Regions from separate parts of the Massilimicrobiota sp. SW1139 genome, predicted to be linked through region 2. Evidence: a T-box and tRNA genes for the amino acid it is inferred to sense, from the RefSeq annotation. Region 2 holds a T-box; the other holds one or more tRNA genes.

Region 1 (10,378 bases), on a different contig from region 2:
CAGCAATATAAATTTTATAATAATCTTGAATACCCTGATAAGTTAATGATGAATCAAAGAAATATCTAGTTGGTTCTTTTCTATATCCAACCTGTTGAATAAATAATTCATCATTCATAATAACATCAATACTATCATTAGGTGAAATAAGAAGTCCAAATCCTTTTTGATGAGCTTCCTGACATAACGCAATAGCTTTTTGACGATCCAAAGGTTTATTTTCAATAAGCTGATCATTAATTGTAATAGCAGCGCCTCCATTACTTACAATATGGTGAAATCCTGCTTCATTCGCAAATTCTTTTGTTTTATAATAAGCTCTTCCTGTCGCAATACATACAAAATGACCATTGTCCTGTAATTTTTTGATTGTTGTTTTTGCACTAGGTATCAATTCACCTGTTTGCTTATTTGTAAGTGTTCCATCTATATCAAAGAAAAAATATTTTTTATTCATAACCATCACCTTCCTAGAGTTTATTATATCAAATCCTCACTTTTATGAAAATACTGATAAATAAAACTCATATGAATGGGTGAAAGAATAACGCCAGCTATACCAAAAAAATGAATATGCAGAACCATAGATACCAATAATAAAAAAGCAGGAATTTTCATCTCTTTATTCATGATATGAGGTTCAAGAAAACTACGTATCATATTAATAATCAAATATAAGCAAAATAAATAAACTGCCTTCATATATGCCCCTTGAAATAAATATAAAACCATCATAGGAATTAAAATAATTCCAATTCCAATAAATGGCAAACTGTCCAGCAAACAAATTGTAAAAGCATAAAGTAACGGTGAATCAATCTTTAAAATAAGAAAAGCAATCAATAAAATTAAAAATGTTACAAACATTAAAATAATCTGACATTTCATGTAAATCCATAAACTTTTTAAGACTCTATTTTTAAACTGTACAAGTTGAAAACATGTCTTTTTTTGTAAGAGTCGTAAAAAACAATCTTTCATATCTTCATAATCTAAAACAAGAAAAAATGTAGAAATCACAAATATGAAGAAAGATAAAAGAAATGAAGGAATAGATTTAATAAAAGATGATGCAAAGGATATGAAGTCAAGCATATTCTGATTAATCCAGTTTTGAAAGATGATTACAAAATCTTGAGATACAAAAGAAAAAATATTTTCTAAAAGTTTTGTTATTTTATATATAAAGGGTAAAAAAATAGAATCATAATACACAGGCAATTGTTGAAAAAAGTGGACACATAAACAAAATAAAGCTGTTATTAATATGCCCAAAAGGAATGCTAAAGCAAGATAAATAAATAATAGCAAAGAAATACCTATAGCACTTTTTTGTAATGGAATATACTGTTGAATACGATCAATCAATGGCTTTAAAACAAAAAAACAGAGAATAGCTAATATAAATGGAAAAAGTAAAGAAAACATATATTTTAAAATAATGATATATATTAATAAACCAAACCCAATGATAAGGTATTGTTTTTTATCCATAGACTCACCTATTCATTTATATGTTTATAAATAAAAATAAGTCCATTCAGGACTTATTTATACAATTCATGACAACAATCGACATTTTTCTTATTGAAAACATGTTAAAGTTAATCATGGTGATTAAAAATGCATATATATGATTCAACGAATAATCAATATCAATTTCCAATTTTAGATCCAGATTTTTCCTATCAGCATATTGATTATCAAAAAAATCTATATCCTTTCTTTAAACAGTTACATATTCCTTCTACTGTACGCTTTTTAACAGGAATATATATTGAATATCAAATTGTACCATATCATATTGAAGAATATCCTCAACTTTATTTTCATATCTCAAAACATTTAGCAACAAAAATGAGTGAATTCTTTGATTTCGGTGATGCTCACCTCTATTATGAAAGATCGAACTTCTTCTTTTTAGTTATGTTTAATACAAATGAAGAACTGATTGAAATTGCTTTTATTCAATTTCATTCATATTTGAAAAACAAAACATTTGAATACTTACATCATACATGTTCATTTCAAATCAAATGTGGTGCTTATGTATCAACCATTAATATTCATCCTTATAAGCTCTTTGATTTGGCCAAAGAACAATGTCAACAAATTTTATCTAAAGATAAAACACACATTTCAGTTTATAATTTAAAATTATTACGTTAATGACATTCAAAGTGTTGATATAAAAGGACAATTGCTTTTTTTAAAATCAATAATACAAAAATACTGCTCAAACATATTGGAATAATGAAAATTAATGATTTTGAGAAAAGTGAATAAATCTCAAAGAAATCATGCATTATCATCAATATGAGATAAAAAACAACTGTAATCGTACTCGTAACAATGACTCTTATACGATTCCATGGCAAACATACAACAAAAACGACCAGAAAACTGATAAAACCAGCAACTAAATAATAATATGTAGATAACATTTTAGCATCAAAATGGAATTCTTTTCCAATCCAGGTAATGGCCAGCATATAAATGATCATAGTCAGGGCACAAGGCAAAGCTGTCGAAATGACATGTTTCAAAAAACCTTGTGATGATAAAGACGATGAACGTTCCAGAGTCAACAAGAAACTAGGTAAACCGATTGCTAAACCACTAATTAAACTTAACTGTAATGGTGTAAATGGATAACTCATTCTTAAAACCGCAAAAATCAAGGCTAATACTGTTGAATAAATTGTTTTGGTTAAATAAAGTGAGCTGACTCTTTCAATATCTGCAATAATAGCTCTCCCCTCTTTCACAATATCAACCATAGATGCGAAAGAAGAATCTAATAAAACAATATGTGCAGCCTGTTTAGCAGCATCACTTCCCGCGGCCATAGCGATACCACAATCAGCATCTTTAAGTGCCAGAACATCATTTACTCCATCTCCAACCATTCCAACAACATGCTCATTTACCTGTAGTGCTTTAATAATACGCTGTTTCTGTTCTGGTTTAACACGACCAAAAACATGATAATGTGCAACAATATTTTCTAATTCCATATCATCTTCAGGTAATGTTGAAGCATCAATATAGAGATGACCATTCTTTAATCCAGCTAATTGAGCAACACGAGATACAGTTGCTGGATTATCTCCTGATAATATCCGTATATCCACACTTGCATTTTCAAAGAAATGTAATGTTTCTTTAGCTTCAGGACGAATACAATCATAAATAATAATAAGTGCGATTGGCTTAACTTGACCAATCCTTGATTCTTGTTCATTAATCAAATCTGTTTTTCCTAACAAAAGAACACGAAATCCCTTTTGGGCGTATTCATCAGCCTGATTTAAAACAACATGATCTGATGGTAATAAAAATTCTGGTGCTCCTAAGACATAGTTACCATTTCCTTGAATACTTAAGGCACGCATCTTTCTTTGAGATGAAAAAGGAATACGTTTATTCACAATAACGTTGTCTTGTTTAAAGAAATAGTCTTGCAATGCTAATTGCGTTGCATTGACATCATCAAACTCATGAGCCATCACACCCATAATATATTCTATTTCCTTTAAACGATATGCCTCAACAGGTATCACTTCTTCAACTTTGAGTTCACCTGTTGTAATGGTTCCTGTTTTATCTAAGCATAAGACATCTACCCTTGCTAAAGCTTCAATAGCTTCCATTTCTTGAATCAAGGCCTTTTTACGCGCCAATTTTCCAACACCAATGATAAATGATAAACTTGTTAATAAAACCAAACCTTCAGGAATCATTCCAACGACACCAGCTACAGTTTTGACAATGGCACTGGCTAAATCATTTGGAAAGGCACTACGTTGTGAAAAAAACAATACGATACCAACTGGAATAATCACAACACTTAAAACTTTAATCACTTTTTCAATAGAATCTTTCATTTCAGAAGAAGCTTTATTTTTATTTTTCGCTTTATGAACAAGCTTAGTGGAATAATTATCATTCCCTACACGAATAACCTTCGCATAAGCACTTCCGGCAACTACAAAACTACCTGAAAGTAACTCATCATCTTTATACTTCTTAACAGGTTCAGATTCACCAGTTAACATAGCTTCATTAACTTCCATTCCCTGCGAACTTAAAACGATACAGTCACTTCCTATTTGATTACCCATTTCTAAAAAAACAATATCATCTAAAACCAATTCTTCCGTAGGAATAATGATTTCTTCTTGATTTCTTATAACTTTTACTTTCTTAACTGTCACAACAGTTAACTGATCAATAATTTTCTTAACCTTAAACTCCTGATAAATACCAATAAAAGCATTAATAAAGATGACAACCATAAAGGTTAAATTGGTCCAACGACCAGTAGAAATAATAATGGCTGCTAAAAAAACATTTAAACAGTTGAAATAAGTCAAAGTATGTTCTAAAACAATTTGTTTTTTTGTTTTTGAAATATTATCATGTGATATATTAATAAGCCCTCGTTGCTTACGTTCATCTACCTGTTGATATGTTAACCCCATATATTTCATATCATCCATCAAATCACCTACTTTTATATCAATATATAACATTGTTATGAAATATATATGAATATCATAAAAATATCATAACACAAATTATAATATAAAAAAATAAAAAAACCTCATAAAGAGGTTGCATACATCTTGGTGGACCCTGAAGGACTCGAACCTTCGACCGATCGGTTATGAGCCGATAGCTCTAACCAACTGAGCTAAGGGTCCAAGTAAAATAAAAAGTGGTATTCACCACTATTAAACTTAATGGTAGCGGGGAAGGGATTCGAACCCCCGACCCACCGGGTATGAACCGATTGCTCTAGCCAACTGAGCTACCCCGCCATGTAGTGAATCGTTTTTGATAAAAATGGTGGTTCCGGCCGGAATCGAACCAGCGACACGAGGATTTTCAGTCCTCTGCTCTACCGACTGAGCTACGGAACCAAAACAAATGGCGGTCTGGACGGGGCTCGAACCCGCGACCTCCGCCGTGACAGGGCGGCATTCTAACCAACTGAACTACCAGACCATTTGGTTGCGGGAGAAGGATTTGAACCAACGACCTTCGGGTTATGAGCCCGACGAGCTACCAGACTGCTCCATCCCGCGATATGAAATTTAATAAATGGCGGAGGTTGAGGGATTCGAACCCCCGCGGGACTTTCATCCCCTGTCGGTTTTCAAGACCGATCCCTTCAGCCGGACTTGGGTAAACCTCCGCAACATAATGGTGGAGCTTAGCGGGATCGAACCGCTGACCTCCTGCGTGCAAAGCAGGCGCTCTCCCAGCTGAGCTAAAGCCCCATTACAATGGTCGGGAAGACAGGATTCGAACCTGCGACCCCCTGGTCCCAAACCAGGTGCACTACCAAGCTGTGCTACTTCCCGTTCGTATATTTGATTGGCGCGCTAGGCAGGAATCGAACCCACAACCTCTTGATCCGTAGTCAAGCACTCTATCCAGTTGAGCTACTAGCGCCTCTTAACAGTGCCATTCAATAATATCACATTTCTTATTCAATTGCAACACTTTTTTTCATTTTTTTCAAAATCTTTTTTTGAATGGTGCCCAGGGCCGGAGTCGAACCGGCACGGATTTTAAGGTCCGCAGGATTTTAAGTCCTGTGCGTCTACCAATTTCGCCACCTGGGCAGTTGGAGGTTCCAGCCGGACTCGAACCGACGATGACAGAGTTGCAGTCTGTAGCCTTACCAACTTGGCTATGGAACCAACTTCCTTAACTCGTTGCTCACCTAGTATATAATATTTTCCACATTTATGCAATACCTTTTTTCGTTTTTTTTACAAATGATTGCTCTCATTTGACTCCATATTTTAATTTTACTTCTTAAATTCAAAGCTTTTTTATTCTCTAAAATATATATTTTTTTTAAAAAAAGAGTATCTTTATCTTTTCATTGATAAATCTACTCTCTTAATTTTTGATGACTTATTTTTCTAACTTTTCTCTACGCTTAGATGATTGACAAAACATTTCCTTTAAAGATTTTTCATCCCCTGAAGCAATAGCTTGTTTTAACAAATCAAATTGCTTTTCAAAACGCTCCATAGAAACCAATAAATAATCACGATTATGAAAGAAAAGTTCTGCCCATAAATCTGCATTGATATTAGCAATTCTCGTTAAATCACGAAATGAATCTCCAATATATTTACCTGTTTCATATTTTTCATCATCACTATTCATCAATGCGACAGCTAATGTGTGTGGTAATTGTGATGTATAGGAAATAATTTCATCATGATCATAAGGACTCATGATTTTCACACTCTTAAAACCTAGTTGTCCTACAAATTGACGCATCCATTCAATTTTATCTATCTGATTATGTTCATGCTGAATAACTATATAATTTGCATTTTGAAAAACTTCCTGACTGGCATACAAATAGCCTTTTTTTTCACGACCAGCCATAGGATGACCACTAATATATTCGACATCCTGATCTATTCTTGATAAAGCCTGATTTAAAAAATATGATTTAATACCAACAACGTCTGTAACAATACTTCCTTTTTTAAAAGTATGTTCAGAAATAAAATCTAAAACTTTTGATGGATACAAACAAATAATCGTTAAATCACTCTGTGAAATAATCTGATGTCCATCAAGATACCCTTCAATAATACATCCTTCAGCTTTCGCCATTTCTAAAGTCTGCTGATCGCAATCCACTCCATAAACATCATATCCTTTTCCTTTTAAAGCTTTAACAAAACTACCACCAATAACACCTAATCCTACAACTGTAATAATCATAAATAAAATCCTTTAAAAAGAAAGGACTAATGTCCTTTTTTTCCTTTCGCTAACATTTTTAGCTTATAATCTAATAATTTTTGAGTTAAATCAACATAATACAAATGAGGGTATTCTAAACGGAAAATTTCATCCCATAATAATTGTTTTTGCTGATTAGAATATGCTCTAATTTCATCTAAAGAATAATATGGATAAACATTTTTTCCATTTTCAAACACAAGTGTCTGCAATGGTTGAATTTCATATGTTCCAGCATAAAGTGTTTTATGTTTCCATGCATCTAATTGATGATAAATTGTAAGATCTTGATTTTCATCTAAAACTTCATCATGGAAAGCAATAATATCAGCAATGGCTTTATGAGTTTCTTTTTCAATTAAACGATAAACTTTTTTAAATCCTGGATTTGTAATTTTTTCAGTATTTTCAGATATTTTAATTTTAGGAATAATTTCTCCATCTTTTTCAATAGCAGCAAGTTTATATACACCACCAAAAACTGGTGAAGATTTAGAGACTATCATATTTTCACCTACACCAAATGAATCTATCTGAGCGCCTTGTTCCAACACTGAACGAATTAAATACTCATCCAATGAATTAGAAACTGTAATTTTACAGTCATGCAATCCTGCAACATCTAACATCATTCTGGCTTTTTTAGTTAAATAAGCAATATCTCCACTGTCTAAACGAATTCCTTTTAATCTTTTCCCCATTGGTGCTAAAACCTCTTCAGCAACGCGTATAGCGTGAGGAACACCACTTTTTAAAGTATCATAAGTATCAACAAGTAAAACGCAATTATCAGGATAAATTTGAGCATAAGCTTTAAATGCTTCATATTCCGAATCAAAAGACTGTACAAATGAATGTGCCATTGTTCCTAATACAGGTATTCCAAAATCTTTTCCAGCAGATACAGTCGCACTTCCAGCCACTCCGCCAATATAAGCAGCTCGCGCCCCATAATGAGCACCATCATATCCTTGAGCACGACGTGCTCCAAATTCCATCACAGCACGCCCTTTTGCTTCCTGTACAATACGTCTAGCCTTTGTTGCAATTAAAGATTGATGATTAATTGTCACTAATAAAAATGTTTCTATCAACTGTGCTTCAATAAGTTTAGCTTTCACTGTAATTAATGGTTCATATGGAAAGACTGGTGTCCCTTCTCTTACTGAAAAGATAGTTCCTGTAAAATGAAAATCTTTGAGATACGCAAAGAAATCTTCATCAAAGACATTTAATGATCTTAAATATTCAATATCCCCATCAGTAAAATGCATATTTTCAATTGCTTCAATTAACTGCTGTAAACCCGCAAAAATAACAAAACCACCCTGATCAGGATTTTTACGATAAAACATATCAAAATAAACAATTTCATCTTGTTTTCCTAATTTAAAATAATTATAAGCCATTGTTAATTCATAAAAATCCATGATCAAAGTGATATTTCTTTCACAACCAACATAGTTTTTTCCCATTATTTAGCCCCCTATCATTGTCATTATCATATACTAATTTTCCTAAAAAATAAAGATTTATTCTTCAATAAACAAAAAAAGCAGTCACTTTTATTGTAACTACTTTTGATCAATATAAAATACTAAGATTCATTTTTAGCTTCTTCATAAGCCTTAGCAACGGCTTCTTTTAAAGCTTGAGAAGATTTGGTAGCTCCAGAAATGGTATCAACATCATAATGATTCTTTTTCTTCATGTTGTCAATCATTTGTTCTAAAGCCACACCTCCAATAGATGGTGTTTCATTATGCTCTTTAATCACAATATCCTGAATTTTATCATCTTTTAATGTTGTTTCAACCTCAAACTCTCCGCCATATCCCATAGCAGTTGTTGTATAAGTCCCATCTTTATATTGTGATTTTTCTTCTACTTGTTTTTCTTGAGCACATCCACATAACATCATAGCTACAAATAGGATGATTATTTTCTTCATTTTTCAAACCTCCTATTTATAGTTTTTGCTCAAATGAAAATCTTATGCATTTTTTTAAAAATATAAATCATAAGTTTCTCTTTGGAATGGCTGTGGCATTGGTGGAACCTTTTGGTAAACAATTGGCACCAAGAGTTCTTGTTGAGGATGAATCAACAAATCATCATTAAGCTGATTCATAACCTGAATCCATGCCACTTCACTATTTAATGTTTTCGCAATACGATAAACATTATCACCTTTGTGTACCGTATATAAAACAATTTCTCCAACACGAGGATTTATGACTCTTTCATCATCATACATATATGGATTATACATGATTATCACTCCCAAAATAAACTATGCTTTTTTGAAAAAGATATCTAGGCAAAATCCATCATTTCATCATTATTTTGTCGCAAGTTTATTTAAAGCATCCTTCGCTGCCTGCTGTTCAGCTCTTTTTTTGCTTGTTCCTTTCCCAACACCTAGACACATATCATCCATCATGACAGCTACTTTAAATTCTGGAGCATTAGACGGACCAGATGTTTCTAACAATTCATATGTGACAGTACGACGCTGATCGGCTTGAATTAATTCCTGCAAAGTTGTTTTATAATCAGTAATATCATCATAATCTAAATCGTTGATATGTTTGAATATAGTTTGTTGTAATATCTTTAAAACTTCATCGTGACCACAATCTAAATATAATGCACCTATAAATGATTCAAAAATATTGGCAAGAACACTTTCACGTTCTCTACCACCACTTTTCTCTTCACCAACACCTAAGTATAGCAATTCTCCTAAACCTAATTCTCTAGAGAAACGTGCTAATGACTCTTCACGTACGAGTTTACTACGTAAAGTTGTCAATGTTCCTTCTGGAACATCAGGAAAAAGATTAAATAAAAACTCTGAAACATAAAGCTGTAAAACAGCATCTCCCATAAATTCTAAACGTTCATAGTCTTTTTTTACATAATGCGATTCATTAGCATATGAAGCATGTGTAAATGCTTCTTTATAAATGGCAATGTTATGAAATGGTATATTTTCTTTCTGTAAAAAATCTAATATTTTCATTTTTGACTTAATCCTTCCTTCATTTGACTTACAACATCCATTTTCACCATCTGATAAGCTAAATCCATAGCATTACAAAATGCTTTAGCATCACTGGCTCCATGTGCCTTTACAACTGCTTTTTCAAATCCCATCATTAAAGCACCACCAACAGATTTGTAATCAAATTTTTCTTTCAAACTATAAAGTGAAGATTTGGCTAATAATGCCCCTATTTTTCCTTTTAGTGAAGACATCATGCTTTCTTTGATCATTTTCATTAATGTTGAAGCAACCCCTTCACAAGTTTTTAAAGCAATATTACCACTAAAACCATCAGTGACTACAACATCATAATCACCACTTAAAATATCTCGACCCTCAACATTTCCTACAAAGCGCAAACGGTCACTTGCCTGTAAAAGCTGATATGCCTGCTGATGCGCTTCATCACCTTTTTTAGATTCAGTTCCAATATTTAATAAGGCAACTTTAGGTTCTTGGATTCCTCTTATATTTTTAGCATAAATATTCCCCATAATCGCAAAATCATACAATTGTTCAGCTGTATTTTCAGCATTGGCTCCTACA
Region 2 (10,378 bases):
AACAACAACAGTTAAAGGTGTTGGATTTATGCGTCCATACTTTGAAGTATCTGGTGCTTGTGGTGGATGTGGTGAAACACCTTATTATCGTTTGGCTTCTCAATTATTTGGAGCTGATATGAGAATTGCAAATGCAACTGGATGTAGTTCAATTTATAGTGGTTCTACACCATCAACACCTTGTACAATTGATGAAAATGGACAAGGACCTGCATGGGCTAACTCATTATTTGAAGATAATGCTGAATATGGATTTGGTATGAAATTAGCTGAAAATTATATGGCTAAACGTATCTTAGAAATCATTGAAGAAAATAAAGCTGAATGTGAACCTGAACTTCAAACTGTATTAGAACAATATGCAGATGTCAAAGGTCAAAGAGTTGAAGAAAGAAAACTTTATGATCAATTAGTATCTTTAGTAGAAGCTTCAAAATGTGAAGGTATCAAAGAATTATTAGATATGAAAGGTGAACTTGTCACTAAATCTCAATGGATTATTGGTGGAGATGGATGGGCTTATGACATCGGTTATGGTGGATTAGATCATGTTATCGCTAATAATCAAAATGTTAATATCTTAGTTCTTGATACAGAAGTTTATTCAAATACTGGTGGACAATCTTCAAAATCTTCACAAGCTGGTTCTATTGCTAAATTCACTGCTGGTGGTAAGACAGTAGCCAAGAAAGATTTAGCACAGATTGCTATGGCATATGGACATGTTTATGTAGCACAAGTGGCTATGGGAGCTAATCCAATGCAAACAATTAAAGCATTCAAAGAAGCTGAAGCTTATGATGGACCATCATTAATTATTGCTTATTCTCCATGTATGGAACATGGTATTAAAGGTGGTCTTGCAAACCATCAACAACAACAAAAACATGCTGTTGAATGTGGATACTTCAACTTATTAAGATATGATCCTCGTTTAGAAGAACAAGGAAAGAATCCATTACAGTTAGATTCTAAAGAACCTGATTTCACAAAATTCAAAGATTTCTTATTAAGTGAAAACAGATTTGCACAATTATCTAAAGTCAATCCAGAACATGCTGAGGGATTAATGGATAAATGTGAGAAAGACGCTATGAAACGTCGTCATCGTTTAGATGTTATGGCAAGTGAATAGTCAAAATGAAAGATTGAAAGTGAGAGTACTTTCAATCTTTTTTTGACATCATTTTTAATTCCATTTCTCTATAATGAAAGAGGGTGGAAAAAATGAATGTCTATATAGAAATTACGTATTTTATGAATGCTTTATTAATATTACTGAGTTTTGAAATATTATCTTTTTTATTAAATATACGCATAACCAAGAAAAGATTATGTCTATATGTTTTGACTTACAATATTTCATTTGTTTTTTTATTTATTGATTTATTTACTGGGTTTATCCTTTTATATGATTTTATATTGACATTTTTTTATTTTAAACGGTCTGTCTATATATATTATCCTGTATATCTTTTTATATACTTTTCGATATTATCATTTGTTCAATGGTTATTGCCATCGTCTATTATTTTTCAAGGTGTTTTATTGATGGAAGGCTATCATATACGATATATCATGATTATTGCCATTCTAGTTATTTTGATTAGCTATTTTTATATAGATTTATGCCGTCATCGTATTCATCAGCAAATGGTCAAAGTCTGTTTTCAAGGACACCAATGTTATGGTTTTATTGATAATGGTAATCAGGTCACATATCATGGCTATCCAGTTATTTTTATCAATCAAAGATTTGCCGGTGATTATACTGTTATTGATAATATTTGGATTGAAACTGCGAGTCAGCAGGAAAAAATTGATTTAATTTTATTGCCTGATATTACAATTCATCATCAAACATTACACGATGTTTATGCTGGAATTATATCATCGAATCAGTATGATTGCATTTTAAATCAACAGTTAATGGGAGGGTTATTATGATCTTATTATTATTGAAGGAATGGGTATTAAAAAGAAAATCACTTTTCTATATTGGTAGACATGATGTTTTAAAAGCACCATTAAAAGGTAAAGAAGAAAAAGAAGCTTTATTGAAATTACAAAATGGTGATGAAAAAGCAAAAGATTTATTAATTGAACATAATTTAAGGCTCGTTGTCTATGTGGCTAAAAAATATGATTCTATGCAAAATGGTAGCATAGAAGATTTAATTAGTATTGGAACGATTGGGTTAGTCAAAGCAGTGAATACTTTTAATATGGATAAAAACATTAAATTAGCAACTTATGCATCACGTTGTATTGAAAATGAAATTTTAATGTTCTTAAGAAAAAATAATAAACTCAGACAAGAAATCTCTTTAGATGAACCATTGAATGTTGACTATGATGGTAATGAATTATTATTATCTGATATCATTGGTACGGACAAAGATATTGTACAAGATGAAATAGAACATAATGATCAAAAAGAAAAATTTTATCATGCTTTACATTATTTAAATCCAAGAGAACAACAGATTCTTATGATGCGTTATGGTTTGATTGGTCATGAGGAATTAACACAAAAGGATGTGGCAGAAATATTAGGTATTTCACAATCATATATATCTAGACTTGAAAAGAAAATTATTAGAAAATTAAGAAATAAATTGAAAGATGATGAATAATGTCAAATAAAATGGTGAAACTCTGATATGAGGAGTTGAATCCATGTCAAAATATAAAGTAGAACTGAATGGAACAAATATTGAAAATTATGAAAAATTATCTCATCAACAAACAATAGAATTATTGAAAACATATCATCAAAATCATGATTCCTGTATAAAAGAAAAATTGGTTCTCTCTAATTTAAAACTTGTTTTATCACTTGTTCAAAAATACCAACAAAGAGTGAATAATTTAGATGATTTATTTCAAGTTGGAGTAATTGGTTTAATGAAGGCCATAGATCATTTTAATACGAATTTAGAAGTTCGTTTTTCAACATATGCTGTTCCGCTTATACAAGGTGAGATGAAACGTTATTTAAGAGAAAATTCTCCTATGCGAATTCCAAGATCGTTACGAGATATTGCTTATAAAGCGCTTTTGGTTAATGAAGAATATATGAAAAAATATAATCGAGAAGCATCTATAAAAGAATTATCTCAACGTTTAAATGTTGATGAATATACGTTAGTTGAAGCATTGTCTTCTACTCACAGTGTGACATCATTATCACAGGAAGTCCAAAATGATGGCAATGGACCCTTTGATTTAGAAAGTCAGATACCAGATAACCATAGTCATATGGAAGATATTCAAAAGACAATAGATTTACAAAAAGCCATGCATCATTTAGATCAAAAAGAAATGCAAATCATTAATGAACGTTATTTTCAAGGTTTAACACAGAGCGAAATTGCTAAAGATTTAATGATTTCTCAAGCACAAGTTTCTCGTATTGAAAAACAGGCTTTATCACATTTAAAGAAATATATGATAGGATAAAAGCATATATTAAAGTGGTGATAAAATGCGCTTTTTAACTTTACAAAGTAAAGATGTCATTGATGCCTCATCAGGTTGTAAGATTGGTTATGTTGTTGATTTGGAAATTGATCCTTGTTGTCAATGTATACAGGCTTTAATTGTTGAACGTTTTTCAGCATTTAAATTCATATGTTTTTTTAAAGGACCACCAGCTTTGGTTATACCTATTCAACATATTATTACCATTGGTGAAGATGTTATTTTGGTACATGTTGAATGTCAATAAATGGTATGAAGAAGGTGATATTTCCCGTATTTTCCTCTTTTTTTCATACACATTATATGGTATAATTATATAAAGATTGTAAGGAGGTTACCTCATGGGATACGGAGAAAAAGTAAAAAAATGGTTTTTTGAAGAAGATGATGATGACGTTTATGAAAATGAAGAAATAGATACTGAAGAAGAAAGTGTAAAATCAACAAGTTTATTTGAAAAAGCAAAATCTACAAAAACAACTGATGCTATGAAAGCATTAAGTGCAAATAAAGATAGTCATTTGATTTTATTTGAACCACGTGCATATAGTGAAACTCAGGAAATTGCAACGTATTTAAAACAAAAAAGAGCTGCAGTTGTGAATTTGCATCGTTTACAGAAAGAACAGTCTAAACGTGTTATTGATTTTTTAAGTGGTGTTATTTTTGCGATTGAAGGAGATATTCAACAAATCGGACCTAAAATTTTCTTATGTACTCCTAAGAATATTGGCGTTTCTGGCAATATTACAATGGATGATTCTGAAACTGATGAATAAACAAGTATTAGTAAGTGAAAAACTTGCTAATACTTTCTTTTTGAATGATGTTAGAACATTTTAAAGGCGACGAAGTTTTTGTTAAGAAAATTTTAGACTATCAATTTCAGGCACTGCATCATCAAAGAATGGTATTAACACCTTTTTATAATCCTCATGAACAGGAGATAGTAAGAAGTGTTATCGGTAAAGAACTGAAAGTCTTAAGTTATGGTGGCTTTACAAATGCTGAAAATCAGCGTATGATTATTTGTCCAGATTTTTATGAAATTGAAAAGTCTGACTTTGAAATTCAATTGGTTGAAGTCATATATCGCCAGCAATTTGGACGCATTCAGCACAAGGATATTTTAGGAGCTTTAATGAATTTGGGTATAAAAAGGGAGTGTGTTGGTGATATTTTTGATGGAGAGCGTTGTTTTTTTGCTTGTACAAAACAAACTTATCCTTATATTATCCAAACATTAAAACAAATAAAAAAATCAAAAATAAAGCTTCAAGAATGTCATGAAGATATTGAAATTGTACATGAGTATACATCTCGTTCTTTTATTTTATCGAGTATGCGTTTGGATAAAGTGGTATCAACGATGTTTAAAGTACCACGTGCTTTAGCTAGTGAAGCTATTCGTAATGGGCATGTCAAAGTCAATTATAAAATTGTTGAAGAAGTGAGTTATTTGTGTCATAATAGTGATATGGTATCTTTTAAACATCATGGACGTGTTAAAATTGTGGATGAAAATAAGCAAACAAGACAGGGAAATTATGTTGTAAGTGGATACTTTTATAAGTGAGGTGGAAGGATTGGAACAATTTGATAAGCAATTTCGTGGTTATAACATTGCTGAAGTCAATGATCGTATTGGTGAATTAAAACAGGAAATTGAAAAACAAAAGGAAAGGATTCAGTCAATGGAAGAAGAAATGACTGAATTAAAAGAACAAAACACTTTACTTACAAAACAAATATCTGTACATGAGAAAACTAACGAAGAAATTGCGCGTTTGGCTTTAAAAGAAGCAAGTGAATTGATTGAAAAAGCCAAAAGAAATGCCAATATGATTCTTAAAGAATCAATGGAATATGTGCGTGGTTTGTCAAAGGATATGGATACGTTTAAACAGGAAGCTATTGATTTTAGAGCAAATGTTGTAAAAATGAGCGAAGAAATGCTAGAAACTATTGACAAATCTGAAATTTTCAGTTTAATTAAAGAAGAACAAGAAAACAAATACAATGACAAGGACAGTTTATAAGGAAAACTTACAGAGAGTTTGCAGTTGGTGAAAAGCAAATAAGGGGAACTTATAATGAATCAGCCTAAGAGTAGCTTATCTGAAATCAAGTAGGATAAGACGTTCATCGCGTTAAGATATAGAGAGCATATCTTTAAGATATGAATAAAGGTGGTACCGCGTCATCACGTCCTTTAACAGGACGTTTTTTATTTGAGAAAGGAAGGAATACAATGAATTACAAAGACACATTATTAATGCCTAAAACAGATTTTGAAATGCGTGGAAATCTTCCTAAAAAGGAGCCAGGTTACGTTCAAAGATGGCAAGAAACGCATATGTATGAAAAAGTCATTGAACAAAATCAAGGACATGATGATTTTGTTTTCCATGATGGTCCACCATATGCAAATGGAAATATGCATACTGGACATATGTTAAACAAAATTATTAAAGATGTGATTTGTCGTTATAAAAACATGCAGGGATTGTATACACCATATATTCCTGGATGGGATACTCATGGTTTACCAATTGAAAATGCTATTCAAAAATTAGGTGTCAATCGTAAAGAATTAAGTACAGCAGAATTTAGAAAAAAATGTTATGAATATGCATTAAAACAAGTTGAAATTCAAAAAGAACAATGTATCCGTGTTGGAACATTTGCTGATTATGACCACCCATATTTAACATTATTACCAGAATTTGAAGCCAATCAAATTGATGTTTTCGCAAAGATGGCGATGGATGGTTTAATTTATAAAGGATTAAAACCAGTCTATTGGTCACCATCAAGTGAATCAGCTTTAGCAGAAGCTGAAGTTGAATATCATGATGTGAAAAGTCCAACTATTTTTGTGAAATTCCAGGTTAAAGATGGAAAAGGTATTTTAGATACAGATACAAGTTTTGTGATTTGGACAACAACACCTTGGACAATTCCAGCAAACCTTGCGATTTGTTTAAATGCGGATTATACGTATGCACTTGTTCAAAGTGAAAAAGGAAAATTAATTGTTTTAGAAGAACTTGTTGATTCTTTATGGGAAAAATTTGAATTAAAAGAAAAACAGATTTTAAAAACATTTAAGGGACAAGAATTAGAAATGATTACTTGTCAACATCCATTATATGATCGTGAATCATTAGTTATCTTAGGAGATCACGTTACTGCTGAAGCTGGTACAGGATGTGTTCATACTGCTCCTGGATTTGGTATGGATGACTTTATTGTTGGTCAAAAATATGGTTTAGATATTTATTGTAATGTTGATGAACACGGTTGCATGATGGAAGACTGTGGTGAATGGTTAGCTGGTCAATATGTTGATGATGCTAATAAAACAGTCACTTTAAAACTTGATGAATTAGGAGTGTTATTAAAACTTGAATTCATTACACATAGTTATCCTCATGATTGGCGTACAAAAAAACCAATTATCTTTAGAGCAACTGACCAATGGTTCTGTTCAATTGATAAGATTAGAGAAAAATTATTAGATGAAATTGATCATGTTGAATGGTTAAATGAATGGGGTCATATTAGAATCTACAACATGATTAAAGATCGTGGTGACTGGTGTATTTCTCGTCAAAGAAGCTGGGGAGTTCCAATTCCTATTATTTATTGTGAAGATGGGACACCAATTATGGAAGAAGAAGTTTTCAAACATATTTCTGACTTATTTAGACAGTATGGTTCTAATATCTGGTTTGAAAAAGATGAAAAATTCTTGTTACCTGAAGGATATACAAATGAACATTCACCAAATGGTATCTTTAAAAAAGAAAAAGATATCATGGATGTATGGTTTGATTCAGGATCTTCTCATACAGGATGTATGAAAGAAAGAGGGTATCGTTATCCAGTTGATTTATACTTTGAAGGTAGTGATCAGTATCGTGGATGGTTCAACTCATCATTGATTATTGGAACTGCAGTTTATGATAAAGCGCCTTATAAGACAGTTTTATCACATGGCTTTGTTTTAGATGGTAAAGGAAATAAAATGTCTAAATCATTAGGAAATACTGTTGATCCAATTAAACTTATCAATCAATATGGTGCAGATATCTTAAGATTATGGGCAACTTCAGTTGCATATCAATCTGATGTTCGTATTTCTAATGATATTATGAAGCAAGTTGCTGAAAATTATCGTAAGATTAGAAACACAATGCGTTTTGTTTTAGGGAATCTTTCTGATTTTAAAGCAAGTGATTTGATTGAAATCTCAAAACTTGAAGGTGTTGATCAATACATGCTTGTTGAATTAAATCAGTTAATGAAAGGTTATGAAGAAGCCTTTAATCAATATGATTTTGCTGAAGCAAATCAATTAATTTTAAATTGCTTTACAAACACTTTAAGTGCTTTCTATATGGACTTTACAAAAGATATTCTTTATATTGAAAAAGCTGATAGCTTAAGAAGAAAACAGGTTCAAACAGTGTTATATTATTATGCAAAAACAATGATGAAATTATTATCACCAATTCTTGTCTTTACAAGTGAAGAATTACATGATCATTTCCATTGTGATGAAAATAAAGCTGAATCTATTTTCTTAGAAGCAAAAGCTGAATTACTTCCAGTAGACAATGAAGAAGTAATTAAAGAATATTATGATCGTTTCTTATTATTAAGAAAAGATGTCTTAAAATCTTTAGAAGAATTAAGAAATGCTAAAGAAATTAAATCTAATATGGAAGCAAAAGTGACTATTTGCTTAAAAGATTCATATCAAGATATGGACAAATTAGCAGATGTTTTAAAACAGTTGTTTATTGTCGCTAAAGTTCAGTTAGTCAATGATTCTACAAATCTTGAAGAATATGACACAGCTTATATTCATAGTGAAAAATTTAAAGGTGTTCAATGTCCAAGATGTTGGAATTATTTTGAAGAATCAGAAATGGAAGGCGAATTATGTCCTCGTTGTCATGATGTCATCCATGGATAAATAATAAATGGTACGATACGTACCATTTATTTTTGAAAGGGGATTGAAATGGAAAAAAATATTCAAGGAAGTTTATTGTTGCTTATAGCTGCTTTGATTTGGGGAAGTTCTTTCATTGTTATGAAAAGTGCTGTTGATTTTTTAACACCAGCAGTATTGTTGTTTTTAAGATTTTCATTGGCAGCTATTTTATTATCACTTATATTTATCAAAAAAATAAAAAATCTCAATTTTCAGCAAATCAAAGGTGGTTTGTTAACGGGGAGCTGTTTGTTTGCAGCTTATTATGTACAGACATGGGGATTGAACTATACAACACCTGGTAAAAATGCTTTTTTAACAGCTGTTTATTGTGCTATTGTTCCTTTTTTGGTATGGCTGTTTTATCATAAACGTCCTGATATTTATAATTTCATTGCAGCTTTTATTTGTGTTTTAGGGATTGGCTGTGTATCTTTAGATGAACATTTAACTATGAATATAGGTGATTTTCTCACATTATGTGGTGGTTTTTTATATGCCTGTCATATTTTACTGATCAAAAAATTTTCTAAAGGAATTGATGGAGGAGCTTTCACATCATTACAGTTTATGGGTGGTGCCATGATTTCATTTGTTTTTGCCTTATTAACTGAAGATTTATCTATTATAACGCAAATACAGCCGTCTATTTATTTGCAGATTCTTTATCTTGTTGTATTTGCTACTGCATTAACAATGTTTTGTCAGACAACGGGACAGAAATATACAAGTGAATGTAATGCTTCATTGATTTTATCTTTGGAATCTGTATTTGGAGTCGCATTTTCAATTGCTTTTTATGGTGAAATTCTTACATTTAAAATCTTATTAGGATTTATTTTAATATTTATTGCGATTGTCATTTCAGAAACCAAGCTATCTTTTTTAAAAAGAGGAGAAATAAAATGAAAAAGATAATAACTTGTATGATTACAATGATTGTATGTCTTGGAATCGTTCCAGTCCATGCAAATGAAAATTTTCAAGTTTCTTTACACTCAAAATATGCTTATCTTTATGATCAGGAAACTCAAATGGTTTACTTAGATCAAAAAAGTCAGGATAAAATCTATCCGGCAAGTATGACAAAAATTTTAACAGTGAGTTTAGCATTAGATAAAATAACTGATATACATGAAAAGGTACGTATCACACAAGCAGATTTGGATGGACTGTTTGAGGCTGGAGCCACAATAGCTGGATTTTACGCTGGAGAACTGGTAACATATGAGGATTTGCTTTATGGTGCATTATTACCATCTGGTGCAGATGCTTGTAATGCCTTGGCACGTTTAACATATGGTTCTACTGACGGGATGGTTATGGCTATGAATCAGTTGGTAGAACAATTAAATCTAAAGAATTCTCATTTTATGAATGTAACAGGATTACATCATAATGAGCATTATACAACCGTTTATGATATGGCAATGATTTTGCATCATGCTTTGCAAAATCAAACGTTTGCAGATGTTTTTAATGCACGAACATATACCAGTTCAATGAAAAATCATACGTGGTCTTCATCTTTACAAAGAGGTTATATGAGTTATGGTTTGGATATATCACAAATTGATGGTGCAAAAAGTGGTTTTACAGATGAAGCGCAATTAACTTTAGCAAGTACCATGACTTTTAATGGACATCAATTTATTTTAGTGACAGCATATGCCAGTGGGCAATATACTCAAAATCATGTAAGAGATGCAATTACAGTTTGTCAATATCTTCATGATCATTATCATGAAATTGTTCTTTATAAAAAAGATGAAACGATTGCTGATTATTGGCTTTTACAATCTTTTCAGTTTCGCTATGAATATCAAGCTCCACAAACTTTATCTATCATTATAGATAATAATATATCGACGAAAGATCTATCTTATCAAG

Evidence for each region. A T-box is a leader RNA that pairs with one kind of tRNA and senses whether it is charged. The one in region 2 lies ahead of ileS (isoleucine--tRNA ligase), so its partner is inferred to be a tRNA-Ile.
Region 1: it has a tRNA-Ile gene. The T-box ahead of ileS (isoleucine--tRNA ligase) is inferred to sense a tRNA for this amino acid. The anticodon was not compared.

Annotation. Positions count from the first base shown of each region.
Region 1 is NZ_SJOR01000007.1:85,942-96,319, reverse strand. It holds gene E0K96_RS05920 (HAD-IIB family hydrolase) at 1-457, opposite strand, end outside; gene E0K96_RS05915 (AI-2E family transporter) at 481-1,494, opposite strand; gene E0K96_RS05910 (hypothetical protein) at 1,624-2,169, shown strand; gene E0K96_RS05905 (HAD-IC family P-type ATPase) at 2,166-4,502, opposite strand; tRNA gene E0K96_RS05900 (tRNA-Ile) at 4,630-4,706, opposite strand; tRNA gene E0K96_RS05895 (tRNA-Met) at 4,747-4,823, opposite strand; tRNA gene E0K96_RS05890 (tRNA-Phe) at 4,850-4,925, opposite strand; tRNA gene E0K96_RS05885 (tRNA-Asp) at 4,934-5,010, opposite strand; tRNA gene E0K96_RS05880 (tRNA-Met) at 5,014-5,090, opposite strand; tRNA gene E0K96_RS05875 (tRNA-Ser) at 5,108-5,200, opposite strand; tRNA gene E0K96_RS05870 (tRNA-Ala) at 5,210-5,285, opposite strand; tRNA gene E0K96_RS05865 (tRNA-Pro) at 5,293-5,369, opposite strand; tRNA gene E0K96_RS05860 (tRNA-Arg) at 5,384-5,460, opposite strand; tRNA gene E0K96_RS05855 (tRNA-Leu) at 5,545-5,633, opposite strand; tRNA gene E0K96_RS05850 (tRNA-Cys) at 5,637-5,711, opposite strand; gene E0K96_RS05845 (prephenate dehydrogenase) at 5,932-6,762, opposite strand; gene E0K96_RS05840 (nicotinate phosphoribosyltransferase) at 6,789-8,258, opposite strand; gene E0K96_RS05835 (FMN-binding protein) at 8,381-8,734, opposite strand; gene E0K96_RS05830 (LysM peptidoglycan-binding domain-containing protein) at 8,789-9,055, opposite strand; gene rnc (ribonuclease III) at 9,125-9,808, opposite strand; gene plsX (phosphate acyltransferase PlsX) at 9,805-10,378, opposite strand, start outside.
Region 2 is NZ_SJOR01000021.1:2,587-12,964, reverse strand. It holds gene nifJ (pyruvate:ferredoxin (flavodoxin) oxidoreductase) at 1-1,135, shown strand, start outside; gene E0K96_RS12205 (hypothetical protein) at 1,552-1,947, shown strand; gene sigK (RNA polymerase sporulation sigma factor SigK) at 1,944-2,636, shown strand; gene E0K96_RS10075 (sigma-70 family RNA polymerase sigma factor) at 2,680-3,462, shown strand; gene E0K96_RS10070 (YlmC/YmxH family sporulation protein) at 3,488-3,730, shown strand; gene E0K96_RS10065 (cell division protein SepF) at 3,825-4,262, shown strand; gene E0K96_RS10060 (YlmH family RNA-binding protein) at 4,310-5,059, shown strand; gene E0K96_RS10055 (DivIVA domain-containing protein) at 5,070-5,522, shown strand; T-box leader at 5,494-5,699, shown strand; gene ileS (isoleucine--tRNA ligase) at 5,735-8,467, shown strand; gene E0K96_RS10045 (DMT family transporter) at 8,516-9,397, shown strand; gene E0K96_RS10040 (D-alanyl-D-alanine carboxypeptidase family protein) at 9,394-10,378, shown strand, end outside.